Regions from separate parts of the Lysinibacillus sp. SGAir0095 genome, predicted to be linked through region 2. Evidence: a T-box and tRNA genes for the amino acid it is inferred to sense, from the RefSeq annotation. Region 2 holds a T-box; the other regions hold tRNA genes.

Region 1 (10,133 bases), 330 kb from region 2:
CCTTCTGCATCAATCCAACCAAGTGGTGCAGCATACAATCCTCGGTTCATGGTTTCGTTTTCACGAATAACGGTCATTGCTTCTTGACGAGGAACTCCTCCCAAAGCCGGTGTTGGATGAAGATATTTTACAAGCTGTAGGATCGTTGCGTCTGATGACAGTTTTCCTTCAACAGGTGTATATAAATGTTGGATATCTCTAATTTTTAAGAGCTTTGGTTTTTTTGGTACTGTATATTGCATACAGTTTTTTTCAAAAGTATTTGCTATCATTTCGACAACATATTGATGCTCTCCTAGATTTTTTGCATCATTTAATAAACTTTCTCCAAGTTGCTTATCTTCTTCTGCTGTTTTCCCTCGTTTAATGGAACCGGCTACACATGACGAGAAGGCTTGCCCATTTTCCACTTTTACTAATCGTTCAGGAGATGCCCCAAAGAAAAGAAGATCTTCATGCTCTAAACCAAATAAATAGCTTTCTGGTTGCTCATTCACTACATGTGATAAGACTTGTGGTGAGGATAGAGTATCCTGAAATTCTAGCTCTAATGACCTTGCTATGACAACTTTTTCTGCCCTCTTAGCCTGGATCAAACTTGTTACCGTTGAAATTGTTTGGAGATATTCCTCTTTATATGGCTCACGATAATTTGTCATTAATGGTTTACTATATGTTTTTAATTCTTTTACTTGTGCAGCATGAATGAGCTGATCCCGTTCTTTTCGAAGCTGCTCGAAATCCTCTAGACTATTTTCTTTATCCGTAATTAAATGAATACTGATATAAGCCTTATCATTACGTATCACTAGTTGATATGTAGCTACCGAAAAAAAGCTTTGTGGAAAGCCGTCCCACTCTCCTTTTTTGCCATTCTTCGGGTCAAAGGTAAACCCGCCAAATAGAATTGGTTGAGGTTCTTTTTCTTCTTTCACAATATTTTTTGTTAATTCTTTCCACTGTTTTTCTACTAAATCGAAACGGTCCTTGCCTTTATTATTTTCGATTATAAATGCATGGCCAAGACCGACTAATGTGAATGTTTTCTCACGATTTTGCCAAAAAAAGCGCTGTCCCTTATATTGCGATTCGCCAGCTGCAAAAAATGCCAAGGCTGATAATCTGCTTACTTCTATTGTTTCAATATAGAAGGATAATCTTGAATTAACTGTTTCCACTTCTACTTCAGTGGTATGCAACCACTTCTGATGCATCGAATTTCCCTCCATCAAAGGCAGTTTCTTGCCTAGAACTTTGGCTTATCTTAAAGCCATATTATTTGTGAAAACATCATTATTTCCACTTAAAATCAGAGTTATCACAATTTCTGCTTTTACTCCAAAACGCTCATGTGTATTGTTTTCGAATTTACGTTATCTATTCTATCATATCACTTTTTTTACATATACAATATTGATATTGTTTCCTCATTGATTTTTATCTGTAAGGCTTGAATAATTTTTCCAACCAAAAAAGCGAGAGAAATTACTCTCGCGCTAAGTTTAGTTTGTTTGCATATTTATTGAAACCTCTATTTGCCATTATGGAAACCTCTTCATAGGTGAAGGTTTTCAATAAGGCTTTAATTAAGTTTTCATACTCTTTTGCATTCGATAACTTATCCACTGAAAAATCCATTCCATCAAAATCAGATCCAAATCCAATATGTTGTACTCCAACTAGAGATGCAATAAGTTCGACATGCTTCACTAAGTTCTCGATGGATGTCTTTTCTTTTTCATTTTCGATAAACGGTGGATAAAATACGACATGCATTCTCCCACCATGTTTTATTAATTCTTTTATTTGGACATCTGTTAAGTTTCTCGGATGGTCACAAATGGCTCTTGCATTACTATGACTAGCAATAAGGTTTTTCGCTAATGGAAGTAATTCAAAAAAACCTTGCTCATTTAGATGAGACACGTCAATTATGATATTGCGTTTATTTAGCAACTGAACTACCTCTTTAGCTAAAGGTTTTAAACCCTTTGAAGGATCTTCTGAAGCGCCATAGGCAACACCATTTTCATGATTCCATGTTAAACCAACTAATTTCACTCCTGAATTTAAAATCTGCTCAAGTTTTAATAGATCTTCACCAATACAATCGCAACCCTCTAAACTTAAAATTGCTCCAATTTGCCCATCCTCAAGCTGATCTAATTGCGCCCACTCAGTTATATGCACCATTTCAGGCTCGCTTAAAACTTTTGTATGAAAAGCTTCAATTTGTCGAACTGCTGCTAAGAATTTTTCATTGTCAGGAAGATCAGAATGAACAAAGATTGCAAAAACTTGCACCTTAACATTTCCTGCTTTTAATTTCTCTAAGCTTGCACTTAATCTAGCATCATTTCGGAAATTCGCATTTTCGAGTCGCGATAATTTCTCCAATACATCACAATGCAAATCGATAATATTCATGTATCCCCCACCAATTCAATATAACTATATTGTATAGGAAATGGTGAGATAAATTCCATATTTCTCATTGAAAACTTTATCTTTATTGAAATTGATCTCGAATGGTTGATTCTTGATTATTTTGATGGATAACCTCTTGTGGTACATCCTGTGGACTATCAGATGATGGAAACTCTCCAGAACCATTTTCAAAATCGACCGCTTTTAATGCTTTATGTGAAAGCTCATTCATGATTTCCTCTTCAATCGGTCGTGTTTCCATATCGACTTTTTCTTGACTATGTTCTACACAAGTCAAGGTTGTTGGAACTGCTTCAAGACGTTCAAAGGAAATTTCCTTATGACATACTTTACATTCACCATAAGTTCCATTATTCATAGCTTCCAAAGCAGCTTCTATTTTATCTATACTTTCTTGTTTAAAATCATCCATGGCATATTCCGTTAGTTGTATCGTTAAGTCTGAAGCAACATCTCCTGGATGATTATCATAATTTGATAACTCCGTGCGTTCAATATCATCATGCGTTTCCAGACCTTCTTTTAAATCCTTCAGTTCTTCTAACAATGTATTTTTTAATTGTTGCATCTCGGATTGTTTCATGTTGTTGTCCTCCTTTTTCCTATAATTAAGGTTTCCTTTATTTAACTTTTTAAACATAGTAAAATTTGTACAACGTGTAAAAACACATATGATTTGCAACAAGATAATTATTAAAATTAAAGGTAATTGGTTTCTCGAATTGCTGTCGTTATTGAATGGTATTATTTGATTTTTATGTGCTTACATTGTGTTCATTCAATAAGATGTTGCGTCTCTTGTTGAGCACTACATTTCTCACTGCTAGAAATCCTGGTGGAGATACGTTTTCATTTGTTTCGTTCTTTGTCTTTTCTAGTGTTTCTATGGGGCCTTTTTTAAGTTCTTTATTATTTGTCTATGAGACCGTATCTATTGAACAACTCTTGATTATTTCTTATATAGTTGTCCATGCGATTGCTTCTATTGGACAACTCGAAACATTAGAAATTAAGGTTCTATGTCAAATGTTGGGGTGATGTGTTTTTGCACGTCACCCTATTAACCTAAATGAACACCGAATTCTTTATATAAATCATTCAATAAAATCTTTGCTTTAAAATGCTTAAAGCTCCTAAAACCATAAGCATTACGTTTCATTACCTTCGATTTATTATTAATTCCTTCTAAAAAACCATTTGAATAGCCAAAACTAAAACTATTTAAGATCTCTACTTGCCAATTCTTAAAGGTTTGAATGGCTTTTATAAATGCTGGGATATTTGCTTCTTCTACCTTACGGTAATAAGCTTCTAATCTATTCTTCACTTCTGCAATATCATTCGTCGTTTTTGCCCAATCAAACCATTTACAATAGGCTTCTTTTAGTTCATATGCTTGCTTTAATTCCTTTGACATTCCCGTGTAGCGATTTAAATACCATCGATTCTTTTCCGTTAACTTATCAAAGCGTTTATATAAGACATGACGCATTTTTTTGCACTTTTTTCGATCGTATGGATGCCAATCCTTCTGCACTTTACGACGCACCTCGTCTAGAGCCCAATAAATATAACGACAATAATGGAATCGATCGGCAATAATGATAGGACGATTTAAGGCTTTTTTAACAGCTGCTTTAAAGCTTGGATTCATATCCATTACGACGACTTCTACATCTGATCCATATGTCATTAGATAATCCTTAATCGTTTCTTTTCTACGATTCGGTAAAATATCAATTGGTTCGTGCGTTTCAGCGTTGGCAATGATTAGTTGATAGGTCCCCGCATCTGTATCTCCTTTATATTCATCAATCGCAATACATTTTGGTAAATGGACCCCTTCATTTAGCTGCTCTTTTACCACCTTTTTAAAGCGACGAATTACCGTCGAACTGGATGTTCCAAGGACTTCTGCTGCTTCTTTAAATGTCTTTGCCTTTACTGAACGGATTCCAACAACTTGATTCCATTCTTTTGAGTAACGTTGATACTTATCCACGAAAGGAGATTTTTCCGAGAAGCGTTTTCCGCACTCACATACATAACGTCGACGTTTATAGAAAAGGATGGTTAATCGTTCAAACCATTTTAAATGTTTAATTTTTTGAATTCGATAATCATGTATTTTAGAGGTCATTTTATTACAGTCTGGACACTGATGTTCTTTCTTCGGAATTGAAACGTAAAGAGCGATACGCTCCCCGATCTCTTCAATCTTATGAACAGTTACACCTTTTAATCCTGGGATATTTCTGTTAAAATTCATAATGCACGTATCACCTTTCATTGCTTGTTTCTCGACAATTCAAGTATATCGAAATCGGTGATTACGTGCTTTTTTTTATTTCAAATTGTAGTAAAACCCCAACAAATATTATAGAACCGAAATTAAAAGATATTCCCAAAAGTAATAAATTCATTTTCCGAATGTTTTGTAACGTAACTTCTATCAGGAAACAATTATATAAAAATCTATACAAAAAAGTCCTAAAGATTTGATAACAAACCTTTAGGACTTTTTTGTTATTAATTATGACCCGTACGGGATTCGAACCCGTGTTACCGCCGTGAAAGGGCGGTGTCTTAACCACTTGACCAACGGGCCAAAAAATATATGGCGGAGAAGGAGGGATTTGAACCCTCGCGCCGGTTGCCCGACCTACACCCTTAGCAGGGGCGCCTCTTCAGCCACTTGAGTACTTCCCCATATGGCTCCGAAGGTAGGACTCGAACCTACGACCGATCGGTTAACAGCCGATTGCTCTACCACTGAGCTACTTCGGAAAATTTTTATGGTGGGCCTAAATGGACTCGAACCATCGACCTCACGCTTATCAGGCGTGCGCTCTAACCAGCTGAGCTATAGGCCCCTATTGGAGCGGGTGATGAGAATCGAACTCACGACATCAGCTTGGAAGGCTGAGGTTTTACCATTAAACTACACCCGCATTATATGGTGGGTCGGGACGGAATCGAACCGCCGACACTTAGAGCTTCAATCTAATGCTCTACCAACTGAGCTACCGACCCATAATAATGGCGGTCCCGACCGGGATCGAACCGGCGATCTCCTGCGTGACAGGCAGGCATGTTAACCGCTACACCACGGGACCATTTGGTTGCGGGGACAGGATTTGAACCTGCGACCTTCGGGTTATGAGCCCGACGAGCTACCACTGCTCCACCCCGCGATAATATTATTCTAATTTTTAAAAATGGCGGAGGCAGTAGGATTTGAACCCACGCGCGGTTTAACCCGCCTGTCGGTTTTCAAGACCGATCCCTTCAGCCAGACTTGGGTATGCCTCCGTATATTTATATCTCCTATGGTGGACCTTGCAGGACTCGAACCTGCGACCGGACGGTTATGAGCCGTCTGCTCTAACCAACTGAGCTAAAGGTCCTTCAAGATGGCGGCAGAGGGGATCGAACCCCCGACCTCACGGGTATGAACCGTACGCTCTAGCCAGCTGAGCTACGCCGCCAGGATATATTTAAGTGTTTTGGTGGAGCCTAGCGGGATCGAACCGCTGACCTCCTGCGTGCAAGGCAGGCGCTCTCCCAGCTGAGCTAAGGCCCCATAATAAAATTTCACTATAGAGTTACATGGTCGGGAAGACAGGATTCGAACCTGCGACCCCTTGGTCCCAAACCAAGTGCTCTACCAAGCTGAGCTACTTCCCGTTTCGTTTAGAAATACGGGCTGATTAAAAGATGCCGAGGACCGGAATCGAACCGGTACGGTAGTCACCTACCGCAGGATTTTAAGTCCTGTGCGTCTGCCAGTTCCGCCACCCCGGCACAATTGGAGCGGAAGACGAGGTTCGAACTCGCGACCCCCACCTTGGCAAGGTGGTGTTCTACCACTGAACTACTTCCGCATGTGCAAAATAAATTATTCTGGCAATCTTTAAACTTAAATGGTGCGGGTGAAGGGAGTCGAACCCCCACGCCTTGCGGCGCTAGATCCTAAGTCTAGTGCGTCTGCCAATTCCGCCACACCCGCATTTAAGTAACAATAGAACTGGTGAGCCATGAAGGACTTGAACCTTCGACCCTCTGATTAAAAGTCAGATGCTCTACCACTGAGCTAATGGCTCTAAAAAATGGTGCCGGCGAAAGGAGTCGAACCCTCGACCTACTGATTACAAGTCAGTTGCTCTACCAACTGAGCTACACCGGCATTATATGGTGGAGGATGACGGGCTCGAACCGCCGACCCCCTGCTTGTAAGGCAGGTGCTCTCCCAGCTGAGCTAATCCTCCTGGGTAATATGCCTAGCGACGTCCTACTCTCACAGGGGGAATCCCCCAACTACCATCGGCGCTAAAGAGCTTAACTTCCGTGTTCGGTATGGGAACGGGTGTGACCTCTTTGCCATCATCACTAGACTATAAATGTTTTTACTTCAAATAGTAAAACTCTTTTATTTAAGACAAGATTTATAATAACATATTTATATATTATATCAAGTCTTTTTTCATAAAAAAATATATTTTTTATGACCCGTACGGGATTCGAACCCGTGTTACCGCCGTGAAAGGGCGGTGTCTTAACCACTTGACCAACGGGCCAAACATATATGGCGGAGAAGGAGGGATTTGAACCCTCGCGCCGGTTGCCCGACCTACACCCTTAGCAGGGGCGCCTCTTCAGCCACTTGAGTACTTCCCCATATGGCTCCGAAGGTAGGACTCGAACCTACGACCGATCGGTTAACAGCCGATTGCTCTACCACTGAGCTACTTCGGAAAATTTTTATGGTGGGCCTAAATGGACTCGAACCATCGACCTCACGCTTATCAGGCGTGCGCTCTAACCAGCTGAGCTATAGGCCCCTATTGGAGCGGGTGATGAGAATCGAACTCACGACATCAGCTTGGAAGGCTGAGGTTTTACCATTAAACTACACCCGCATTATATGGTGGGTCGGGACGGAATCGAACCGCCGACACTTAGAGCTTCAATCTAATGCTCTACCAACTGAGCTACCGACCCATAATAATGGCGGTCCCGACCGGGATCGAACCGGCGATCTCCTGCGTGACAGGCAGGCATGTTAACCGCTACACCACGGGACCATTTGGTTGCGGGGACAGGATTTGAACCTGCGACCTTCGGGTTATGAGCCCGACGAGCTACCACTGCTCCACCCCGCGATAATATTATTCTAATTTTTAAAAATGGCGGAGGCAGTAGGATTTGAACCCACGCGCGGTTTAACCCGCCTGTCGGTTTTCAAGACCGATCCCTTCAGCCAGACTTGGGTATGCCTCCGTATATTTATATCTCCTATGGTGGACCTTGCAGGACTCGAACCTGCGACCGGACGGTTATGAGCCGTCTGCTCTAACCAACTGAGCTAAAGGTCCTTCAAGATGGCGGCAGAGGGGATCGAACCCCCGACCTCACGGGTATGAACCGTACGCTCTAGCCAGCTGAGCTACGCCGCCGGGATATATTTAAGTGTTTTGGTGGAGCCTAGCGGGATCGAACCGCTGACCTCCTGCGTGCAAGGCAGGCGCTCTCCCAGCTGAGCTAAGGCCCCATAATAAAATTTCACTATAGAGTTACATGGTCGAGAAGACAGGATTCGAACCTGCGACCCCTTGGTCCCAAACCAAGTGCTCTACCAAGCTGAGCTACTTCTCGAAATATTGGCGCGCCCGGCAGGAGTCGAACCCACAACCTTCTGATCCGTAGTCAGACGCTCTATCCAATTGAGCTACGGGCGCATATATGAATGGTGCCGAGGACCGGAATCGAACCGGTACGGTAGTCACCTACCGCAGGATTTTAAGTCCTGTGCGTCTGCCAGTTCCGCCACCCCGGCACAATTGGAGCGGAAGACGAGGTTCGAACTCGCGACCCCCACCTTGGCAAGGTGGTGTTCTACCACTGAACTACTTCCGCATGTGCAAAATAAATTATTCTGGCAATCTTTAAACTTAAATGGTGCGGGTGAAGGGAGTCGAACCCCCACGCCTTGCGGCGCTAGATCCTAAGTCTAGTGCGTCTGCCAATTCCGCCACACCCGCATTTAAGTAACAATAAAACTGGTGAGCCATGAAGGACTTGAACCTTCGACCCTCTGATTAAAAGTCAGATGCTCTACCACTGAGCTAATGGCTCTAAAAATGGTGCCGGCGAAAGGAGTCGAACCCTCGACCTACTGATTACAAGTCAGTTGCTCTACCAACTGAGCTACACCGGCATTATATGGTGGAGGATGACGGGCTCGAACCGCCGACCCCCTGCTTGTAAGGCAGGTGCTCTCCCAGCTGAGCTAATCCTCCTGGGTAAATGAAAAGAACATTGTTCTCTCAAAACTGGATAAAGACATTAATTGCATTCAAGATTTGGTTAAGTCCTCGATCGATTAGTATTCGTCAGCTCCATGTGTCACCACACTTCCACCTCGAACCTATCTACCTCATCGTCTTTGAGGGATCTTACTTACTTGCGTAATGGGAAATCTCATCTTGAGGGGGGCTTCATGCTTAGATGCTTTCAGCACTTATCCCGTCCACACATAGCTACCCAGCGATGCCTTTGGCAAGACAACTGGTACACCAGCGGTGTGTCCATCCCGGTCCTCTCGTACTAAGGACAGCTCCTCTCAAATTTCCTACGCCCACGACGGATAGGGACCGAACTGTCTCACGACGTTCTGAACCCAGCTCGCGTACCGCTTTAATGGGCGAACAGCCCAACCCTTGGGACCGACTACAGCCCCAGGATGCGATGAGCCGACATCGAGGTGCCAAACCTCCCCGTCGATGTGGACTCTTGGGGGAGATAAGCCTGTTATCCCCGGGGTAGCTTTTATCCGTTGAGCGATGGCCCTTCCATGCGGAACCACCGGATCACTAAGCCCGTCTTTCGACCCTGCTCGACTTGTAGGTCTCGCAGTCAAGCTCCCTTGTGCCTTTACACTCTACGAATGATTTCCAACCATTCTGAGGGAACCTTTGGGCGCCTCCGTTACCTTTTAGGAGGCGACCGCCCCAGTCAAACTGTCCACCTGACACTGTCTCCTACCCGGCTTACGGGTATGGGTTAGAATTTCAATACAACCAGGGTAGTATCCCACCGTCGCCTCCCTCGAAGCTGGCGCTCCGAGTTCTCTGGCTCCTACCTATCCTGTACAAGTTGTACCAAAATTCAATATCAGGCTACAGTAAAGCTCCACGGGGTCTTTCCGTCCTGTCGCGGGTAACCTGCATCTTCACAGGTACTATAATTTCACCGAGTCTCTCGTTGAGACAGTGCCCAGATCGTTACGCCTTTCGTGCGGGTCGGAACTTACCCGACAAGGAATTTCGCTACCTTAGGACCGTTATAGTTACGGCCGCCGTTTACTGGGGCTTCAATTCAGAGCTTCGCTTGCGCTAACCCCTCCTCTTAACCTTCCAGCACCGGGCAGGCGTCAGCCCCTATACGTCACCTTACGGTTTTGCAGAGACCTGTGTTTTTGCTAAACAGTCGCCTGGGCCTATTCACTGCGGCTCTCATTGCTGAGAGCACCCCTTCTCCCGAAGTTACGGGGTCATTTTGCCGAGTTCCTTAACGAGAGTTCTCTCGCACACCTTAGGATTCTCTCCTCGACTACCTGTGTCGGTTTGCGGTACGGGCACCTCCCGCCTCGCTAGAGGCTTTTCTTGGCAGCGTGAAATCAGATA
Region 2 (10,133 bases):
TCTACATCACTTGCGATTACTTCAAAGGGAACACCTAATTTTGAAAAGAGTTCCTTTCTTCTAGGTGATGCAGATGCTAAAACAAGATGCTGATTCGTTTTAAAATTCATTTCCATTCCTCCTATTCTAATGATAGCCGAGGAATGGAAATTTGAAAAATCCTACTCCATTTTCAAATCTAATTTTTCACTTTTTTTACTTGTTTAAAATTCAATTTTCATACAATCATTTTTTTCAAAATAATGAGCAATCAGATGCAAACGAGCTGTACCTAAATCCTGTGAAAAGCTTGATAATGCTGAAGTGATGGCTTGCCAATCCTGTGGAATATTATCTGGGACGTTACCATCTTGAAAATAAAATTTTGAGGGGTCATTGTTTTCTAAAACTGTAGGCAGTCCTTTTAACGTTTCTTCAGTGCAAGCTGATGCTGATAATTTAAAGGTCTTTGCAAAAGAAGTTGGGTCTTCTGATAAGATGAGTTCTTCTCTAATCGGTGTAACTGCAGACCACACATGGTATTTTCCATCTACTTCTACAGTTGCACTTGTATTTAAAACAGGATTTTCCGAGATAAAATCCAATGCAGATTCTTCACTCGTAAAAACTCCATATTGATTCGCGTAAAATTCTACTGAGGAACTATCTTCCACTACTTCATTCGTTCCATCATTGGATGATTGTACGGGGATCACTTCTTCTTCACCTTCCCCTGAACTTGCTTGCTGCTGCTCTTGGTTTGTTGATGAATTCATAGAACTGAGCAAAAGCACAAAAAATACTACACCAGCGAGGCCCGCTATAGAACCAATCACTGCTGCATTTCTCAATTCTCGTCTTCCTATTACATTTGGAAATTTCATATGCATCACCTCATATTTTAACGGTAACAAATCTAGATTAAAAAAAAGCGAGACAGTTGTCGTCTCACTTAAAAAATATTTCGCAAAAAACGCCATTAATCGATTCGTTTCAACATCACCTATTCATACTATTTACAAATGGTGAATATTTAAATCAAATACTTTTCAAAATTATTATTTTAATAATAATCGCTCTCTCATCTCGGTTAGTAAATATAGTGAGCCTGTTACAAAGGTCTTACCGGATTTTGAACTTGCTGTTTTAAGAAATGCAGTATAATCCTTCAACACTGTTGCTTGTGAGGCTGTTGATAGTGCAAGCATTTCTTTTGAAGTCATGGCTCGCTTATTTTCAAAGTCAACAAAGTAAAATTCATCACTTACTTGCTCCAATTGCTGAAGAACTGACTTTACATCCTTGTCGGCTAATACTCCCACGACAAATCGAATCCGCTCGTCTGGAAACTGTTGCTTAATGGTTTGAACAAGTTTCTCCGCACTTGCAGGGTTATGCGCACCATCAAAATAAACATTCGGTAAAACTTCTTCAAAACGCCCAGGTAAACTTGCTGCAAGAACAGCATTTCGAATTTTGTCTACATCAATTTCTAGTTTAAAGTACTCGGCTATTTCAAAAAATGCAGTGATTGCTATAGCCATATTATCAGCTTGGTGACTTCCCGGTAATATTCGAGATAAGTTATTTATTACCAACCCTTTTTCATCGTTTGTATACAGATCATATGTATTTTCAATTGAGACTTCAAATTGATTTCCAAGTGAAATTAAATCTGCTTGTTTGTCATAGACTTCATTTTCAATTACAGTGTATGCATCTATCGGTAATCTCCCCACAACGACGGGGATATCCTGTTTAATAATTCCTGCTTTGTGCTTGGCAATACTCTGAATTGTTGGGCCCAGAAATTTTGTATGCTCCAGAGCAATACTTGTGATGACGGAAACAACCGGGGTAATCACATTTGTACTGTCCTCACGCCCCCCCATGCCAGTTTCCAATAACACTAGATCAACCTCTTGCTGAGAAAAATAAAGAAAAGCAGCACAAGTTAATAACTCGAAATCCGTTAATTTTCCGCTTAGACCCGCTTCTTTTAGCTGTATAAAAAGCCCATCCATTTCTTGTTCCGAGATTGGGTTCCTATTAATTTGTAGCTGATCATGGACATCGACTATACATGGAGACATAAATTTCCCTACAATTAAACCGTGCTTTCTCGCTAATTGTTCTAGAAATGCAATTGTTGAACCCTTTCCATTTGTCCCGGCAACATGCACGAAAGAACAATTTTTTTCAGGGTTCTGTAACAATTGAAGTGCTTCCTTCATGGCACCCAGACCTGGTTTTATCGATACATCACTTTCAACTGCCCACTTTTTCTTATAATCATCTAATCTAGGAATCATACTTATCTACCTTTTCTACTAGTTTTTTGCGCACTTCTGCAATGAAATATAAAGAGCCTGTGATGATTAATAATTCATCTGACTGCAAGGATTTCATTTCATTTTCGATCAACTGCTGCCAATTGTCATTGATATGTATAGTGGGATGCTTTGATTTGGATGCTAGTACATCTGCTTTCGTCGCTCTTGGCAAATTAATTTGAGTAAAGCTCATCGAAGCTGCAACTTCATCCATCAATTGTATACTTAGCTCATGGTCTTTATCTTGGAGCGCAGCATAAATAAATTTATATTTTTTAGTTGGATATACTTCCTTCAAAGTATGAATTAAGCTAATCGTCCCTTCCGAATTATGGGCACCATCCAGTATAATCCGTTCACTCACATTCTCAAAACGCCCTTCCCACTTTGCCTTTTGTAATGCTTTTTTGATAGTCGCTTCTTGTATGGACATATCAAATAATAATGAAGCTGCAATAGCAAGTGCAGCATTGTTGATTTGATGTTCTCCTTGCATTGCTAAGGGAATTTCTTTCATTTGATAATTCCCAAAAGAGAAATTGAAATACTGAGGGGATCCTTTCTTTAAACTTTCTATCTCAATCTCTTCATTTAAGAAGTAGCACTCTGATTGACATTCAGTTGCTTTTTGATAAATTACTTTCTTTGCTTCTAATTGTTTAACTCCCACCACTACTGGTTTTTCTTTTTTTATGATTCCTGCTTTTTCGATAGCTATTTTTTCAATCGTGTCTCCTAAAATCTCTATATGTTCCAGCGATATTGTTGTAATCACTGAAACAGCAGGTGTAATAACATTCGTAGAGTCGATTCGTCCACCAATTCCCGTTTCCATTAAGGCGATATCGATATTCGCATTCGCAAAATATAAGCACGCAATCACTGTCATAATTTCAAAAAAGCTTGGATATTGTCCATCCAATTGATTTTGAATGACGTCATCTACCCTGTTAGCACAGCTTAAAAAATGTGCATCTGTGATCTGTTGGTGATTAATTGTTATTCGTTCATTGACCCGCTCTAAATGAGGAGAGATAAAGGCCCCAACACGCAGACCATGCTGCATTAGAATTTCACGCGTGGCATTCAACGTGGAACCCTTCCCATTTGAACCAGCAAAATGAATAAATTTGACTTTTTCATGAGGGTTGTCCAATTCCAATAATATTTTTCGTACTGCTTCAAGTGGCTCGCCTTTATATGTACTTGCCCTTAAGTTAAAAATAAATTCGGTACATTCATCAATCGAATGAAACATGTCTATTTCTCCTAAGCATTTATAATTTATATAATAAAACTTTCGCATACTCTCTAGCATTTGTAAAATAACAAAACTAGAATGGATTTATTATTTTACAAAGCCTCCATGAAAACTTGAACTAAATCTAAGTAGATCTACCAAGAAAAATCGTAATTTAGTGTTTAGCAACTTTCTAGTATTGATTTATCTATCCTCAAAAGAAAAAAGACTGTAGAACCTACTCGCAATTTCGAGCAGGTCTACAGTCTGTTGCACAAGAACCTAGGACATCAATTAAGTGGATTACATATTGTTCAGTTCTGCTAAGCGTTTTTCAACTGCTTCGTGTTTCTCTTGATACTCCGCTAGTTTTTCACGTTCTTTAGCAACTAAACTTTCAGGTGCTTTCGAAACAAATTTTTCGTTTGAAAGTTTACCATTCACAAGCTTTACTTCTTTTGCCCACTTTTCAAGTTCTTTTTCCAAACGAGAAATTTCTTCTTCTAGATTAATTAAACCTGCAAGTGGTAAGTAAATTTCTGCCCCTGTTACAACCGCTGTCATCGATTGAGCAGGTGCTTCCATCGCTACACCGATCGTGAGGTTTTCTGGGTTACAAAATTTTTCGATGTAGGCTTTGTTAGTTTCTAAAATGCTGGCAATTGCTTCATCGTTCGCCGAAATTGTTAACGGCACCTTCTTACTCATCGGCGTATTTACTTCCGCACGGATATTACGTACAGAGCGGATGATCTCTGTTAAAAGCTTCATGCTTTCTGCATCTTGTGTAAAGTTGAATTCTTCTTTGACAGTTGGCCATGCCGCAACGGTAATCGAGTCCCCTTCATGAGGAAGGTGTTGCCAGATTTCTTCAGTAATGAATGGCATCATTGGGTGAAGTAATCGCATTGTGTTATCTAAAACATATGCCAATACAGAGCGAGTTGTTTTCTTAGCAATTTCATCTTCACTGTATAAAGGAAGTTTCGCCATTTCAATATACCAAGAACAGAAGTCATCCCAGATAAAGTTATAAAGTTCACGGCCAACTTCACCGAACTCATATTTATCTGATAAAGCTGTTACACGCTCAATTGTTTCATTCAAACGAGTTAGAATCCATTTATCTGCAACATTTAAATCACTAGTTAAATCGATTTCTTCAAATTTCAATCCTTCCATATTCATAAGGGCAAAACGTGAAGCATTCCAGATTTTATTGGCAAAGTTCCACACGGACTCTACTTTTTCAGTAGTGTAACGTAAATCTTGACCAGGTGATGAACCTGTTGCTAAGAAGTAACGAAGTGCATCTGCACCAAATTGGTCAATTACATCCATAGGGTCAACACCATTACCAAGGGATTTGCTCATTTTGCGTCCTTCACCGTCACGAACTAAACCGTGAATTAATACATCTTTAAATGGACGTTCGCCAGTAAATTCTTTTCCTTGGAAAATCATGCGAGATACCCAGAAGAAGATAATATCGTAACCAGTTACTAATGTGCTTGTTGGATAATAACGTTTAAATTCTTCATTCTCAAGATCTGGCCAGCCCATTGTTGAAAACGGCCATAAAGCTGAAGAAAACCAAGTATCTAATACATCTTCATCTTGTGTCCAGTTGCTTGCGTCACTAGGTGCATCTTTTCCTACATAGATTTCACCAGTTTCGTTATGATACCAAGCAGGAATTTGGTGACCCCACCATAATTGACGAGAAATACACCAGTCATGGATATTTTCCATCCAACGGTTATACGTGTTTTCAAAACGATTTGGTACAAAATTTACTTTTTCGTCTTCTTGTGTTTGCATGGCTAGTGCTTCTTCGGCAAGAGGACCCATCTTAACAAACCATTGTGCTGAAAGGTAAGGTTCAACTACAGCACCTGATCGTTCTGAATGACCAACTTGGTGAACATGTGGTTCAATTTCAACTAAAACGCCTGCTTCTTGCATGTCTGCGACAATTTGTTTACGGCATTCAAAGCGATCCATACCAGCATATTTCCCAGCAAGATCATTCATAGTTCCATCTTCATTCATAACAAGAATACGTTCCAAGTTATGGCGGTTACCAACCTCAAAGTCGTTAGGATCATGAGCAGGCGTCATTTTAACAACCCCAGTTCCGAATTCCATGTCAACATAAGTATCTGCAACGATTGGAATTTCACGACCAACGATTGGAAGAATTACTGTTTTCCCGATTAAATGTTTGTAACGTTCGTCTTCCGGGTGTACGGCAACGCCAGAGTCCCCAAGCATCGTTTCTGGGCGGGTTGTGGCAACACGTAATTTCCCTGAACCATCTGCTAATGGATACTCCATATGGTAGAAAGCACCCTCTACTTCTTTATGGATAACCTCGATGTCTGATAACGCGGTTTTGGCTGCTGGGTCCCAGTTGATAATGCGTTCACCACGGTAAATTAAATCTTTTTCATATAACTTTACGAATACTTCTTTGACCGCATCAGATAAGCCTTCATCTAAAGTAAAGCGTTCACGGGAATAGTCTAATGCTAAACCTAGCTTTGCCCATTGTGCACGGATATGGCTAGCATATTCACCCTTCCATTCCCAAGTTTTTTCAAGGAATTTTTCTCGTCCAAGATCGTATCTTGAAATTCCGTCTGCACGTAATTTTTCCTCTACTTTTGCTTGTGTCGCAATTCCCGCATGGTCCATACCTGGCAACCAAAGAGCATCATACCCCTGCATACGTTTCATACGAATTAAAATATCTTGTAATGTTGTATCCCATGCGTGGCCTAAGTGTAATTTACCTGTAACGTTTGGAGGCGGAATTACGATGGAATATGGTTGCTTCCCGCTTTCAGGCTGTGCTTCGAAAAATTTCCCCTGTAGCCACCACTCATAGCGTCCAGTTTCAATACTTTGCGGATCATATTTTGTTGGCATAGATAGGTTTTGTTGTTCTGTCATATTGACTCCTCCTTATATAGTTGTTTGGCAAGTAGCGAAATAGAATAAAAATAAAAAAACTCCTATCGCCCTAGTAAAAGGACGAAGGAGTTTTGAATTCGCGGTACCACCTTTAGTTCCGAGTTAGTGTCATCATACATCTACGAATTTCCACCAAAATCTCGGCTCTCAATTAGCTAACGGGTTTTACCCGGCCTTTTGCTACTGCTATTTCACAAAAGCTGCTCCAAGGCTACCTTCAAATGTTGCTAGCAGAAACTTTTCAGCTACCGTTTCCTCTCTATAGCAAGCAAGAACATTTTACTCTTCCTCTTCAACGCATCTATCCTTATTCACTTGTACTTTGCTTCGTCTTGGCTCTTATATTATCAGAGAGACATTTCATAAACAAAGTATAACTGTTCTTAAAGTATAATATACCACCAACAGTTTTCAAGTGACAACATTTTTAATCAAAGGAAGAAAAAATTTAAAGAAAAGATATTGAGCTATTGCTACTACAGAGGCTACATTTTTTCAGCTTGATTAAATATTTTTGATGCATTCAAATTGCGTTTCATCTGCTATTTATAACGAGATAGCATAGGAGTAACTAGCTCATTACTCGCGGTAGCTTTTATTTGAAACATTCAATAGTGTGTAGGATTCAGTAAGCTCATTATAAAAATCATCCGCATCTGTAGGGAAGTATTGATTTTTAGCCTCCACTACTTTTTCTATTTCAATTTTTTCTGCAGTTGGTTCTTCCATTTTAATTTCAACATTATCGTCTATCATTGTGCCATCACTCACATCAACACTTGGTATAGCCTTCAAGCTCGGGCTGTCATCAGCTATACCCAATGAATCCTCGGCTTCATCAGTGTTACTGAAATTTACTTCAGTTGTTTCCTCCGGTGGTTGTCCTTCAGGAATGATCGATTGTTCTGGAAAAATGCCATCCGTTCCGCCAAATTGTATTTCTTCCGTATAGGGTGATTCTTCTTTTGGCAGAAAATCTTCAAATGAAGGTGCAACATCGATTAAAGGTCGTTCAGGCTGCTCATTAACTGGTACTTTTGGAGTTTCTTCAGAAACAGGTAGAGTCTCTTGAAATACCGGCTTTTCAGGTAATGGAATTTGTTGAAATTCTACAGGGGACTGCTCTTCAAATTGAAATAACGCACCTTCGACCGTCTCGTCAAATTGACAATCCACATCCCATTTAAACGTGCAGTTCGAGCCATCATAAACAAAATGGGAAACATCATTAATACTTACTAATGGCGAGCTATCAGAAGCAACCTTATCACGAGGCAGGTCTACCTCTAAGGGCAATGCATACTCGAAGTATCCATTATTCCCTTCAAACTCAAGCTCTTCAATTAATGTACCATCGCTAGTTTCTGGTAGCTCATTTGGATTAAAACGAGCTATCGCAGCAATATGATAGATACCCACTAACCGTAAAGAGTCTTCAGTTTCAATTTGCTGCCAAATTGGTTTAACATCTACAGAAACCACTTCTTCTACGACACCTAACTGTTCTGGAAAAACAAATTGTGTCATCATATCCCAATTAATTTTTTGCATCTGGCATCCCTCCCGTAACTACCATATGCTAGAAGATTATAAGTATGCTTATGTACACATGAAATATCACTTTTAAGAAGCATTTTAGTTATTTGAAACGCCATTACAGACCAATCGAGAAAGCCTTAGAAATACATATTCATTTTAGATAAGAAATTCGATGTAGATTGCAAAAAAAACACCTTTCCATTTTAGAAAAGGTGTTCTACTAGTAAATAGTTTATTTTGCTAGTTTAGCGAATACATTGTGGAATGCTTGAACTGTTTTGGCAATATGCTCTTCAGTATGTGCTGTCGAGATAAATAATCCTTCAAATTGTGAAGGTGGTAGATAGATTCCTTCTTCAGCCATTAACTTAAAGTATTCAGCAAACATGGCTAAATCGGATGTTTTTGCAGATTCAAAGTCTACCACTTCTTCGTTTGTTAAGAATAAACCAATCATTGATCCAGCACGGTTAACTGTATGTGGAATATTGTATTTCGTTGCAGCTTCACGAATACCAGCCTCTAATTGATCTCCAAGCTTTTTGAAATGCTCATAGGATTCAGGAGTTAAACGCGATAATGTTTCAATACCTGCTGTCATAGCTAGTGGATTACCCGATAATGTCCCTGCTTGATAAACTGAACCAGCTGGAGCAATATGTTCCATAATCTCACGTTTCCCTGCGAATGCGCCTACTGGAAGGCCGCCTCCTACTACTTTACCTAAGCATGTTAAATCAGGGTTTACGCCAAAGTAGCCTTGAGCACAATTGTAATCTACACGGAAGCCAGTCATTACTTCGTCAAAAATAAGAAGTGCACCGTTTTCTTCTGTTACTTTACGTAATCCTTCTAAAAAGCCTGGTTTTGGAGGAACAACACCCATGTTCCCTGCAACTGGTTCAACAATTACTCCGGCAATTTGCTGACCAAATTTTTCAAATACAACTTGTACGGCTTCTAAATCATTATAAGCAACAGTCAATGTGTTTTTGGCAATATCAGCTGGTACCCCAGGGCTGTCTGGTAAACCAAGAGTAGCAACACCTGAACCGGCCTTGATTAATAATGAATCACCATGACCATGGTAAGAACCTTCAAATTTTAAAATGATGTCTCTTCCTGTATACCCGCGTGCTAGACGTAATGCTGCCATTGTAGCTTCTGTTCCTGATGAAACAAAACGAACCATTTCAACTGAAGGTACACGGTCAATTACGATTTGAGCTAATTTAGTTTCCAAAAGAGTTGGTGCACCAAATGACGCCCCTTTTTGAACTTGTTCTTGAATTGCTGCTACCACTTCCGGATGTGAGTGACCCAAAATAAGAGGTCCCCAGCTTAGTACGTAGTCAATGTATTCATTGCCATCGATATCTTTAATAATGGCTCCCTTACCTGATTCCATGAAGATTGGGTCGGTATTAACAGATTTAAATGCACGAACTGGACTGTTTACCCCACCAGGCATTAGATTTACAGCTTCTGAGAAAGCTTGAATAGATTTTTCATATGACATAATTATTTACCCTCCAACCAGCGAGCAACATCTTTTGCATGATAAGTTAGAATCATGTCGGCTCCAGCTCGCTTCATACCTAGTAAAGTTTCCATTACAACTGGTTTTTCTTCGATCCAACCATTTTGTGCAGCCGCTTTGATCATAGCATACTCTCCAGATACGTTATAAGCAACGATTGGTAATGTGTAGTTATTTCGAACATCTCGAATGATATCTAAGTATGATAATGCCGGCTTGATAATTAAGAAATCTGCACCTTCTTCAATATCAGACTCCGCTTCACGGAATGCTTCTAATCGATTAGCTGGGTCCATTTGATACGTTTTACGATCACCAAATTGAGGGGCACCATCTGCTGCTTCACGGAATGGACCGTAGTAAGCAGAAGCATATTTTACAGCATAAGACATAATCGGAACATCTTCAAAACCAGCTTCATCTAATGCAACTCGAATTGCTGAAACGAAACCATCCATCATGTTAGATGGTGCAATAATATCTGCACCTGCTTTAGCTTGAGAAACGGCAGTTCGACCTAATACAT
Region 3 (10,133 bases), 1.8 Mb from region 2:
GTTTGTAAGTAAGTGCAAAATAAACTTTCAGGTATGAGGTTTGAGCAAATCAATTAAATGCATTGAGGGATGTGCTCAGATTTTATGCTTACGTAAATATCGGAGGGAAATCTTATGAAAAAACATACAACAGGGATACACCACATCACTGCAATTGTAGGGCATCCACAGGAAAACATAGATTTTTATGCAGGTGTACTAGGATTAAGATTGGTTAAACAGACGGTTAACTTTGATGATCCAGGAACGTATCACTTATATTTTGGTGATAAAAGTGGAAAACCAGGTTCAATTATAACGTTCTTCCCTTGGGCAAATGCTTATCAAGGTAGAATTGGTGATGGTCAAGTAGGTGTAACTACTTATGTGGTACCATCTGGAGCGATGGATTTTTGGAGAAATCGCCTAACTAAATTTGATGTCAATTATATAGAAGCGGAACGATTTGGAGAAACCTATCTTCAGTTTGACGACCCTCATGGTTTACATCTTGAAATTGTTGAGCGTGAAGAGGGAGAGTTGAACCCATGGACTTTTGGGGGAGTATCAGAAGATGTTGCTATCAAAGGGTTTGGTGGGGCTGTTTTATACTCGGCACGTCCCGATGAAACTGCTTCAACATTAGTAGATGTGATGGGTCTTGAAGTGGTAGGTACTGAAGGGGACTATACTCGCTTTAAAGCAACAGCTGATATCGGAAATGTTATTGATGTCAAAATGACAACAGGGATTCGAGGGACTATGGGCGTTGGTACAGTCCACCATATTGCATGGAGAGCTAAAGACAATGCTGATCATAAGGAGTGGCAAGAATATGCCATGAATCATGGTCAACATGTAACTGATATAAAGGACCGTAATTACTTCAATGCGATTTACTTCCGTGAGTCAGGAGAAATCTTATTTGAAATTGCTACGGATCCTCCAGGCTTTGCTCATGATGAGTCCTATGAATCAATGGGTAAACAATTAATGCTGCCAGACCAATATGAGCAAATACGTGATCGCTTGGAGAAGTCTTTAATTCCAATTGAAGTAAAACCCCTTGACTAAGGAGTGATAAGCATGATTTCTATAAATCCGAATACAATTAGTGAGCATGCAATCTCCAAAATATTGAAAGGTACAATCATTCCACGACCTATTGCATTTGTAACGACAATCTCTGATGAAAAGATTGTTAACGGTGCCCCGTTTAGCTACTTTAATATTGTAGCTGCATATCCTCCAATGATTTCATTATCGATTCAACGAGAGGGTGGGAACATAAAGGATACTACTAGAAATATAAAGTTTAATGGGGAATTTGTTGTTCATATCGTGGATCAAGATAACGTAGCCAAGGTAAACGAAACTGCTGCCCCCCTCCCTTATAATGAAAGTGAACTGGAACTGGCCGATATGACTCAAGTTCCAAGTGAAGAAATAAGTGTTCCAGGTATAATGGAAGCAAAAGTGAGAATGGAATGTAAACTAGTCAAAACTGTTCCTTTGGAGAAAAACAATCATATTGTTTGTGATCTACTTATTGGTGAAGTGGTTCATTTCCACTTAGATGAGGGTATTTATGAAACAAATGGTCGAATTACAGCTGAAAAACTAAATCCAGTTAGTCGTTTAGCAGGTGCTGAATATGCAAAATTAGGAGAGTTTTTTTCTATTGAAAGACCGAAGTGATTAATGGAGGGTAATTATGAAACATATATTTAAAAAAGGTACTAATCCATCTAAACCGGTGCTACTTTTATTGCATGGTACAGGCGGAGATGAAAATGGTTTACTGGCTTTAGCGGATATAGTAGATCCAGAAGCTTCCGTACTAAGTGTTAGAGGGAATATTTTAGAGAACGGAATGCCCCGTTTTTTCAGACGTTTAGCAGAAGGTATATTTGATGAAGAGGATTTAATCTTTCGTACAAAGGAATTGAATCAATTTTTAGATGATGCATCAAAGGAATATAGATTCGATCGTCAAAACATCGTAGCTATAGGATATTCGAATGGAGCAAACATCGCAGCGAGTCTTTTATTCCATTATAAAGATGCTTTAAAGGGAGCGGTTTTACATCATCCAATGGTTCCGAGACGCGGAATTGAATTGCCAGATTTAAAAGATGCTAAGGTATTTATTTCTGCTGGTACAAACGACCCGATTTGTCCGCAGCAAGAATCGTTGGAACTCAAACAAATTTTAGATTCGGCAGGTGCGTCGGTAGAAGTACATTGGGAAGACCGTGGGCATCAACTAACAATGACTGAAGTTCAAGCAGCTAAACGGTGGTACGAACAAAATTTATAAGTGCAATGCGTAGGTGTAGTTTGCCTACGCTTTTAATTTGCTATTTGAATTTTCAATTTCTCCTCCTTCAAAAGTGAATGTAAAAAGGGAGGGGTATAAAAATGATTTTATATAGAAAGAAAGTTAACTTATTCTTTTTTCTTAAAAGTGTTGACAAGTATTGTTGAGGAATGTAATATTGTAAAAGTCGCTACGGTGACGTGAAGGAAATCTTAATTAATATCAAAAAAAGTAATTGACTTTGATTGGATAAGTTGTTACTATATAAAAGTTGTCTCAAATAACCGTTGAAAATAATTTGAAAAAAGTTGTTGACAAAAATGGTGAGATTTGATAAATTATAAAAGTCGCTGTTGAAAAATAGCGAAAGATATGAACCTTGAAAACTGAACAACAAAACGTTAATGAACATAGTTTCTTCTATTAATTTAGGGAAACGAAATTTTGGACATCAAAATTGATGCCAGCAAGAAATTTGAGCTAATCAAATTTTCTCTTTTATGGAGAGTTTGATCCTGGCTCAGGACGAACGCTGGCGGCGTGCCTAATACATGCAAGTCGAGCGGACTTGATGGGAGCTTGCTCTTTGTCAAGTTAGCGGCGGACGGGTGAGTAACACGTGGGCAACCTGCCCTATAGTTGGGGATAACTCCGGGAAACCGGGGCTAATACCGAATAATACATTTCATCTCCTGTTGAAATGTTGAAAGATGGTTTACGCTATCGCTATAGGATGGGCCCGCGGCGCATTAGCTAGTTGGTGAGGTAACGGCTCACCAAGGCGACGATGCGTAGCCGACCTGAGAGGGTGATCGGCCACACTGGGACTGAGACACGGCCCAGACTCCTACGGGAGGCAGCAGTAGGGAATCTTCCACAATGGGCGAAAGCCTGATGGAGCAACGCCGCGTGAGTGAAGAAGGTTTTCGGATCGTAAAACTCTGTTGTAAGGGAAGAACAAGTACAGTAGTAACTGGCTGTACCTTGACGGTACCTTATTAGAAAGCCACGGCTAACTACGTGCCAGCAGCCGCGGTAATACGTAGGTGGCAAGCGTTGTCCGGAATTATTGGGCGTAAAGCGCGCGCAGGTGGTCCTTTAAGTCTGATGTGAAAGCCCACGGCTCAACCGTGGAGGGTCATTGGAAACTGGGGGACTTGAGTGCAGAAGAGGAAAGTGGAATTCCAAGTGTAGCGGTGAAATGCGTAGAGATTTGGAGGAACACCAGTGGCGAAGGCGACTTTCTGGTCTGTAACTGACACTGAGGCGCGAAAGCGTGGGGAGCAAACAGGATTAGATACCCTGGTAGTCCACGCCGTAAACGATGAGTGCTAAGTGTTAGGGGGTTTCCGCCCCTTAGTGCTGCAGCTAACGCATTAAGCACTCCGCCTGGGGAGTACGGTCGCAAGACTGAAACTCAAAGGAATTGACGGGGGCCCGCACAAGCGGTGGAGCATGTGGTTTAATTCGAAGCAACGCGAAGAACCTTACCAGGTCTTGACATCCCATTGACCGCTATGGAGACATAGCTTTCCCTTCGGGGACAGTGGTGACAGGTGGTGCATGGTTGTCGTCAGCTCGTGTCGTGAGATGTTGGGTTAAGTCCCGCAACGAGCGCAACCCTTGTTCTTAGTTGCCATCATTTAGTTGGGCACTCTAAGGAGACTGCCGGTGACAAACCGGAGGAAGGTGGGGATGACGTCAAATCATCATGCCCCTTATGACCTGGGCTACACACGTGCTACAATGGACGGTACAAACGGTTGCCAACCCGCGAGGGGGAGCTAATCCGATAAAACCGTTCTCAGTTCGGATTGTAGGCTGCAACTCGCCTACATGAAGCCGGAATCGCTAGTAATCGCGGATCAGCATGCCGCGGTGAATACGTTCCCGGGCCTTGTACACACCGCCCGTCACACCACGAGAGTTTGTAACACCCGAAGCCGGTGGGGTAACCCTTTTGGGAGCCAGCCGTCGAAGGTGGGACAGATGATTGGGGTGAAGTCGTAACAAGGTAGCCGTATCGGAAGGTGCGGCTGGATCACCTCCTTTCTAAGGATATTTAACGGAATGGTTGACCTTTTGGTCAAACCAACATTAACGTTTTGTGTTCAGTTTTGAAGGTTCAGCAATGAATTTTCAAATTGTGCTCCTGCCGCGAAGAAAAGCTAGGAAGTAATTCAAAGCTTTCGTCGCAAATCTGCACGGAGTATTTCACTGATGTTTAGTCGCGATGTGATTGAAGTCAGCTGATTTGTTCTTTGAAAACTGGATAAAACGACATTGAAAGCAACAAAATTCAAGTAATTGATTGTGTAGTTCTTAAGTCTTTTCTTTTTTAGAAAAGCAGTAACTGATCTTTATAGGTTAAGTTATTAAGGGCGCACGGTGGATGCCTTGGCACTAGGAGCCGAAGAAGGACGGCACTAACACCGATATGCTTCGGGGAGCTGTAAGTAAGCTTTGATCCGGAGATTTCCGAATGGGGGAACCCACTGTTCGTAATGGAACAGTATCTTGACGTGAATACATAGCGTCTTGAAGGCAGACCCAGGGAACTGAAACATCTAAGTACCTGGAGGAAGAGAAAGAAATTATTCGATTCCCTGAGTAGCGGCGAGCGAAACGGGAAGAGCCCAAACCAAGAGGCTTGCCTCTTGGGGTTGTAGGACACTCTATACGGAGTTACAAAGGAATGAATTAGGCGAAGCGATCTGGAAAGGTCTGCCATAGCGGGTAAAAGCCCCGTAGTCGAAAGTTCATTCTCTCTTGAGTGTATCCTGAGTACGGCGGAACACGTGAAATTCCGTCGGAATCCGGGAGGACCATCTCCCAAGGCTAAATACTACCTAGTGACCGATAGTGAACCAGTACCGTGAGGGAAAGGTGAAAAGCACCCCGGAAGGGGAGTGAAATAGAACCTGAAACCGTGTGCCTACAAGTAGTTAGAGCCCGTTAATGGGTGATAGCGTGCCTTTTGTAGAATGAACCGGCGAGTTACGATTACGTGCAAGGTTAAGCTGAGAAGGCGGAGCCGTAGCGAAAGCGAGTCTGAATAGGGCGAATTAGTACGTGGTCGTAGACCCGAAACCAGGTGATCTACCCATGTCCAGGGTGAAGGTGAGGTAACACTCACTGGAGGCCCGAACCCACGCACGTTGAAAAGTGCGGGGATGAGGTGTGGGTAGCGGAGAAATTCCAATCGAACTTGGAGATAGCTGGTTCTCTCCGAAATAGCTTTAGGGCTAGCCTCGTGATAGAGAATACTGGAGGTAGAGCACTGTTTGGACTAGGGGGGCATCTCGCTTTACCGAATTCAGACAAACTCCGAATGCCAGATATTTATACACGGGAGTCAGACTGCGAGTGATAAGATCCGTAGTCAAAAGGGAAACAGCCCAGACCACCAGCTAAGGTCCCAAAGTAATCGTTAAGTGGAAAAGGATGTGGCGTTGCTTAGACAACCAGGATGTTGGCTTAGAAGCAGCCATCATTTAAAGAGTGCGTAATAGCTCACTGGTCGAGTGACGCTGCGCCGAAAATGTATCGGGGCTAAACGATTCACCGAAGCTGTGGATGGACATCTAAGATGTCCGTGGTAGGAGAGCGTTCTAAGTGCGTTGAAGTCAGACCGGAAGGACTGGTGGAGCGCTTAGAAGTGAGAATGCCGGTATGAGTAGCGAAAGATGGGTGAGAATCCCATCCACCGTATGACTAAGGTTTCCTGAGGAAGGCTCGTCCGCTCAGGGTTAGTCGGGACCTAAGTCGAGGCCGATAGGCGTAGACGATGGACAACAGGTTGATATTCCTGTACCACCTCCCCGCCGTTTGAGTAATGGGGGGACGCAGTAGGATAAGATAAGCGTACCGTTGGTTGAGTACGCCCAAGCAGTAAGGCGTGGAAGTAGGCAAATCCGCTTCCTGTAACGTTGAGCTGTGATGGGGAGCGAGTTTCTCGCGAAGTATCTGATTTCACGCTGCCAAGAAAAGCCTCTAGCGAGGCGGGAGGTGCCCGTACCGCAAACCGACACAGGTAGTCGAGGAGAGAATCCTAAGGTGTGCGAGAGAACTCTCGTTAAGGAACTCGGCAAAATGACCCCGTAACTTCGGGAGAAGGGGTGCTCTCAGCAATGAGAGCCGCAGTGAATAGGCCCAGGCGACTGTTTAGCAAAAACACAGGTCTCTGCAAAACCGTAAGGTGACGTATAGGGGCTGACGCCTGCCCGGTGCTGGAAGGTTAAGAGGAGGGGTTAGCGCAAGCGAAGCTCTGAATTGAAGCCCCAGTAAACGGCGGCCGTAACTATAACGGTCCTAAGGTAGCGAAATTCCTTGTCGGGTAAGTTCCGACCCGCACGAAAGGCGTAACGATCTGGGCACTGTCTCAACGAGAGACTCGGTGAAATTATAGTACCTGTGAAGATGCAGGTTACCCGCGACAGGACGGAAAGACCCCGTGGAGCTTTACTGTAGCCTGATATTGAATTTTGGTACAACTTGTACAGGATAGGTAGGAGCCAGAGAACTCGGAGCGCCAGCTTCGAGGGAGGCGTCGGTGGGATACTACCCTGGTTGTATTGAAATTCTAACCCATACCCGTAAGCCGGGTAGGAGACAGTGTCAGGTGGACAGTTTGACTGGGGCGGTCGCCTCCTAAAAGGTAACGGAGGCGCCCAAAGGTTCCCTCAGAATGGTTGGAAATCATTCGTAGAGTGTAAAGGCACAAGGGAGCTTGACTGCGAGACCTACAAGTCGAGCAGGGTCGAAAGACGGGCTTAGTGATCCGGTGGTTCCGCATGGAAGGGCCATCGCTCAACGGATAAAAGCTACCCCGGGGATAACAGGCTTATCTCCCCCAAGAGTCCACATCGACGGGGAGGTTTGGCACCTCGATGTCGGCTCATCGCATCCTGGGGCTGTAGTCGGTCCCAAGGGTTGGGCTGTTCGCCCATTAAAGCGGTACGCGAGCTGGGTTCAGAACGTCGTGAGACAGTTCGGTCCCTATCCGTCGTGGGCGTAGGAAATTTGAGAGGAGCTGTCCTTAGTACGAGAGGACCGGGATGGACACACCGCTGGTGTACCAGTTGTCTTGCCAAAGGCATCGCTGGGTAGCTATGTGTGGACGGGATAAGTGCTGAAAGCATCTAAGCATGAAGCCCCCTCAAGATGAGATTTCCCATTACGCAAGTAAGTAAGATCCCTCAAAGACGATGAGGTAGATAGGTTCGAGGTGGAAGTGTGGTGACACATGGAGCTGACGAATACTAATCGATCGAGGACTTAACCAAATCTTGAATGCAATCAATGTCTTTATCCAGTTTTGAGAGAACAAAGTTCTTTCAACTAAATAAGTCTAGTGATGATGGCAAAGAGGTCACACCCGTTCCCATACCGAACACGGAAGTTAAGCTCTTTAGCGCCGATGATAGTTGGGGGCTTCCCCCTGTGAGAGTAGGACGTCGCTAGACTTATTACCCAGGAGGATTAGCTCAGCTGGGAGAGCACCTGCCTTACAAGCAGGGGGTCGGCGGTTCGAGCCCGTCATCCTCCACCATATATGCCGGTGTAGCTCAGTTGGTAGAGCAACTGACTTGTAATCAGTAGGTCGAGGGTTCGACTCCTTTCGCCGGCATCCTTTTTTGGAGGGGTAGCGAAGTGGCTAAACGCGGCGGACTGTAAATCCGCTCCTTCGGGTTCGGCGGTTCGAATCCGTCCCCCTCCACCATTTGTAAGAGCCATTAGCTCAGTGGTAGAGCATCTGACTTTTAATCAGAGGGTCGAAGGTTCAAGTCCTTCATGGCTCACCAGTTTTATAAAATTTGTGCCAGTATTAATTTCAGTACATGCGGAAGTAGTTCAGTGGTAGAACACCACCTTGCCAAGGTGGGGGTCGCGAGTTCGAACCTCGTCTTCCGCTCCAAATGTGCCGGGGTGGCGGAACTGGCAGACGCACAGGACTTAAAATCCTGCGGTAGGTGACTACCGTACCGGTTCGATTCCGGTCCTCGGCACCATTCATAATATGCGCCCGTAGCTCAATTGGATAGAGCGTCTGACTACGGATCAGAAGGTTGTGGGTTCGACTCCTGCCGGGCGCGCCAATATTTCGAGAAGTAGCTCAGCTTGGTAGAGCACTTGGTTTGGGACCAAGGGGTCGCAGGTTCGAATCCTGTCTTCTCGACCATGTAACTATAAAGTGAAATTTTATTTGGGGCCTTAGCTCAGCTGGGAGAGCGCCTGCCTTGCACGCAGGAGGTCAGCGGTTCGATCCCGCTAGGCTCCACCAATAAAAAAACATATATTATAATGGCGGCGTAGCTCAGCTGGCTAGAGCGTACGGTTCATACCCGTGAGGTCGGGGGTTCGATCCCCTCTGCCGCCACCATAAAATTTCGGAGGCATACCCAAGTCTGGCTGAAGGGATCGGTCTTGAAAACCGACAGGCGGGTTACACCGCGCGTGGGTTCGAATCCTACTGCCTCCGCCATTTTTCTCAAATCATACATAAAGGTCCCGTGGTGTAGCGGTTAACATGCCTGCCTGTCACGCAGGAGATCGCCGGTTCGATCCCGGTCGGGACCGCCATTTTTAATCTCAATAATATGGGTCGGTAGCTCAGTTGGTAGAGCATTAGATTGAAGCTCTAAGTGTCGGCGGTTCGATTCCGTCCCGACCCACCATATAATGCGGGTGTAGTTTAATGGTAAAACCTCAGCCTTCCAAGCTGATGTCGTGAGTTCGATTCTCATCACCCGCTCCAATTGGGGCCTATAGCTCAGCTGGTTAGAGCGCACGCCTGATAAGCGTGAGGTCGATGGTTCGAGTCCATTTAGGCCCACCAAAAATTTTTCCGAAGTAGCTCAGTGGTAGAGCAATCGGCTGTTAACCGATCGGTCGTAGGTTCGAGTCCTACCTTCGGAGCCACGGCCCGTTGGTCAAGTGGTTAAGACACCGCCCTTTCACGGCGGTAACACGGGTTCGAATCCCGTACGGGTCATATTGAGAAATGCCCTAAAGTTAGCCAATAACTTTAGGGCATTTTTTATTTCAATCATACAATATTTTAAAAACCATTAGAAAATTTCTTCTAATGGTTTTTCTTTATATTTATTCTGGCGTATGGATAATCTGAACATTTTATACATAAATAACACTCTCTTGTGCAAAATAAGGAAAAAGCATGGAGTTGCTAAAATTGAATTTTTTTAAGAAATTAATGAAATCAGATAGTGAGCAGGAAAATCAATTTCCTGAACAAACATCGGAAAATGAAATATTAATTAAGAAAAAACATATAGACAGAAGTTTAGCAAACAATTTAAATACAATTAAATCTCTCTATTCTATACCATTGAATTCTGATATTAAAATTCGCCAATTCACTTATGGAGAAATGCAGATAAAGGCGATGGTTGTCTATATAAGTACTATAACAGACGCTCAAAAAATTGATGAATCTATTATCCAGCCTTTGTTAACGAGTCAGTCTTCAAAAGGAGTGGATAATATTATTACCGCCGAGACAATATCAACCGTTAAAGTGATCGAAGATACGGTAAAAGGTATTAATGGTGGAAATACTGTATTGTTTGTAGATGGTGAAGAATGTGCCTATATCATTTCTACTAGCAAGTTTGAGGGGAGAAGTGTTGAAAAGGCAGGGAATGAGGTTGTTATTAAGGGGTCAAAGGATGCTTTTAATGAAATGGCAACCTCAAATATTTCGTTACTTCGAAAGAGAATCAAAAATGAAAGTTTAATTGTTGAATCAACCATTGTATCAAAACGTTCAAATAATGAAGTTTATCTGCTCTATGTTAAGGACTTAGCAAACGAA

The links. The T-box of region 2 lies ahead of C1N55_RS12970 (valine--tRNA ligase). A T-box ahead of a tRNA ligase gene usually reads a tRNA of that ligase, here a tRNA-Val.
Region 1: it encodes a tRNA-Val, which carries the amino acid that the T-box ahead of C1N55_RS12970 (valine--tRNA ligase) is inferred to sense. The anticodon was not compared.
Region 3: it encodes a tRNA-Val, which carries the amino acid that the T-box ahead of C1N55_RS12970 (valine--tRNA ligase) is inferred to sense. The anticodon was not compared.

Annotation. Positions count from the first base shown of each region.
Region 1 covers NZ_CP028083.1:2,957,191-2,967,323, forward strand. The annotation lists gene C1N55_RS14555 (isochorismate synthase) at 1-1,214, opposite strand, end outside; gene C1N55_RS14560 (dipeptidase) at 1,486-2,427, opposite strand; gene C1N55_RS14565 (TraR/DksA C4-type zinc finger protein) at 2,510-3,031, opposite strand; gene C1N55_RS14570 (ISL3 family transposase) at 3,509-4,717, opposite strand; tRNA gene C1N55_RS14575 (tRNA-Glu) at 4,985-5,056, opposite strand; tRNA gene C1N55_RS14580 (tRNA-Ser) at 5,067-5,157, opposite strand; tRNA gene C1N55_RS14585 (tRNA-Asn) at 5,161-5,235, opposite strand; tRNA gene C1N55_RS14590 (tRNA-Ile) at 5,245-5,321, opposite strand; tRNA gene C1N55_RS14595 (tRNA-Gly) at 5,326-5,399, opposite strand; tRNA gene C1N55_RS14600 (tRNA-Phe) at 5,406-5,481, opposite strand; tRNA gene C1N55_RS14605 (tRNA-Asp) at 5,489-5,564, opposite strand; tRNA gene C1N55_RS14610 (tRNA-Met) at 5,568-5,642, opposite strand; tRNA gene C1N55_RS14615 (tRNA-Ser) at 5,668-5,760, opposite strand; tRNA gene C1N55_RS14620 (tRNA-Ile) at 5,779-5,855, opposite strand; tRNA gene C1N55_RS14625 (tRNA-Met) at 5,863-5,936, opposite strand; tRNA gene C1N55_RS14630 (tRNA-Ala) at 5,956-6,031, opposite strand; tRNA gene C1N55_RS14635 (tRNA-Pro) at 6,059-6,135, opposite strand; tRNA gene C1N55_RS14640 (tRNA-Leu) at 6,167-6,252, opposite strand; tRNA gene C1N55_RS14645 (tRNA-Gly) at 6,258-6,332, opposite strand; tRNA gene C1N55_RS14650 (tRNA-Leu) at 6,373-6,457, opposite strand; tRNA gene C1N55_RS14655 (tRNA-Lys) at 6,477-6,551, opposite strand; tRNA gene C1N55_RS14660 (tRNA-Thr) at 6,559-6,634, opposite strand; tRNA gene C1N55_RS14665 (tRNA-Val) at 6,641-6,716, opposite strand; rRNA gene rrf (5S ribosomal RNA) at 6,727-6,842, opposite strand; tRNA gene C1N55_RS14675 (tRNA-Glu) at 6,954-7,025, opposite strand; tRNA gene C1N55_RS14680 (tRNA-Ser) at 7,035-7,125, opposite strand; tRNA gene C1N55_RS14685 (tRNA-Asn) at 7,129-7,203, opposite strand; tRNA gene C1N55_RS14690 (tRNA-Ile) at 7,213-7,289, opposite strand; tRNA gene C1N55_RS14695 (tRNA-Gly) at 7,294-7,367, opposite strand; tRNA gene C1N55_RS14700 (tRNA-Phe) at 7,374-7,449, opposite strand; tRNA gene C1N55_RS14705 (tRNA-Asp) at 7,457-7,532, opposite strand; tRNA gene C1N55_RS14710 (tRNA-Met) at 7,536-7,610, opposite strand; tRNA gene C1N55_RS14715 (tRNA-Ser) at 7,636-7,728, opposite strand; tRNA gene C1N55_RS14720 (tRNA-Ile) at 7,747-7,823, opposite strand; tRNA gene C1N55_RS14725 (tRNA-Met) at 7,831-7,904, opposite strand; tRNA gene C1N55_RS14730 (tRNA-Ala) at 7,924-7,999, opposite strand; tRNA gene C1N55_RS14735 (tRNA-Pro) at 8,027-8,103, opposite strand; tRNA gene C1N55_RS14740 (tRNA-Arg) at 8,110-8,186, opposite strand; tRNA gene C1N55_RS14745 (tRNA-Leu) at 8,196-8,284, opposite strand; tRNA gene C1N55_RS14750 (tRNA-Gly) at 8,290-8,364, opposite strand; tRNA gene C1N55_RS14755 (tRNA-Leu) at 8,405-8,489, opposite strand; tRNA gene C1N55_RS14760 (tRNA-Lys) at 8,509-8,583, opposite strand; tRNA gene C1N55_RS14765 (tRNA-Thr) at 8,590-8,665, opposite strand; tRNA gene C1N55_RS14770 (tRNA-Val) at 8,672-8,747, opposite strand; rRNA gene C1N55_RS14775 (23S ribosomal RNA) at 8,811-10,133, opposite strand, start outside.
Region 2 covers NZ_CP028083.1:2,627,009-2,637,141, forward strand. The annotation lists gene C1N55_RS12950 (Maf family protein) at 1-110, opposite strand, end outside; gene C1N55_RS12955 (hypothetical protein) at 204-863, opposite strand; gene C1N55_RS12960 (bifunctional folylpolyglutamate synthase/dihydrofolate synthase) at 1,038-2,291, opposite strand; gene C1N55_RS12965 (bifunctional folylpolyglutamate synthase/dihydrofolate synthase) at 2,281-3,570, opposite strand; gene C1N55_RS12970 (valine--tRNA ligase) at 3,856-6,507, opposite strand; T-box leader at 6,582-6,833, opposite strand; gene C1N55_RS12975 (hypothetical protein) at 7,108-8,079, opposite strand; gene hemL (glutamate-1-semialdehyde 2,1-aminomutase) at 8,300-9,586, opposite strand; gene hemB (porphobilinogen synthase) at 9,589-10,133, opposite strand, start outside.
Region 3 covers NZ_CP028083.1:260,373-270,505, forward strand. The annotation lists gene C1N55_RS01215 (ring-cleaving dioxygenase) at 115-1,053, shown strand; gene C1N55_RS01220 (flavin reductase family protein) at 1,066-1,677, shown strand; gene C1N55_RS01225 (alpha/beta hydrolase) at 1,691-2,299, shown strand; rRNA gene C1N55_RS01230 (16S ribosomal RNA) at 2,797-4,351, shown strand; rRNA gene C1N55_RS01235 (23S ribosomal RNA) at 4,665-7,584, shown strand; rRNA gene rrf (5S ribosomal RNA) at 7,649-7,764, shown strand; tRNA gene C1N55_RS01245 (tRNA-Val) at 7,775-7,850, shown strand; tRNA gene C1N55_RS01250 (tRNA-Thr) at 7,856-7,928, shown strand; tRNA gene C1N55_RS01255 (tRNA-Tyr) at 7,938-8,021, shown strand; tRNA gene C1N55_RS01260 (tRNA-Lys) at 8,029-8,103, shown strand; tRNA gene C1N55_RS01265 (tRNA-Gly) at 8,142-8,216, shown strand; tRNA gene C1N55_RS01270 (tRNA-Leu) at 8,222-8,310, shown strand; tRNA gene C1N55_RS01275 (tRNA-Arg) at 8,321-8,397, shown strand; tRNA gene C1N55_RS01280 (tRNA-Pro) at 8,404-8,480, shown strand; tRNA gene C1N55_RS01285 (tRNA-Ala) at 8,507-8,582, shown strand; tRNA gene C1N55_RS01290 (tRNA-Met) at 8,605-8,681, shown strand; tRNA gene C1N55_RS01295 (tRNA-Ser) at 8,691-8,783, shown strand; tRNA gene C1N55_RS01300 (tRNA-Asp) at 8,806-8,881, shown strand; tRNA gene C1N55_RS01305 (tRNA-Phe) at 8,901-8,976, shown strand; tRNA gene C1N55_RS01310 (tRNA-Gly) at 8,983-9,056, shown strand; tRNA gene C1N55_RS01315 (tRNA-Ile) at 9,061-9,137, shown strand; tRNA gene C1N55_RS01320 (tRNA-Asn) at 9,146-9,220, shown strand; tRNA gene C1N55_RS01325 (tRNA-Glu) at 9,222-9,293, shown strand; gene C1N55_RS01330 (spore germination protein) at 9,492-10,133, shown strand, end outside.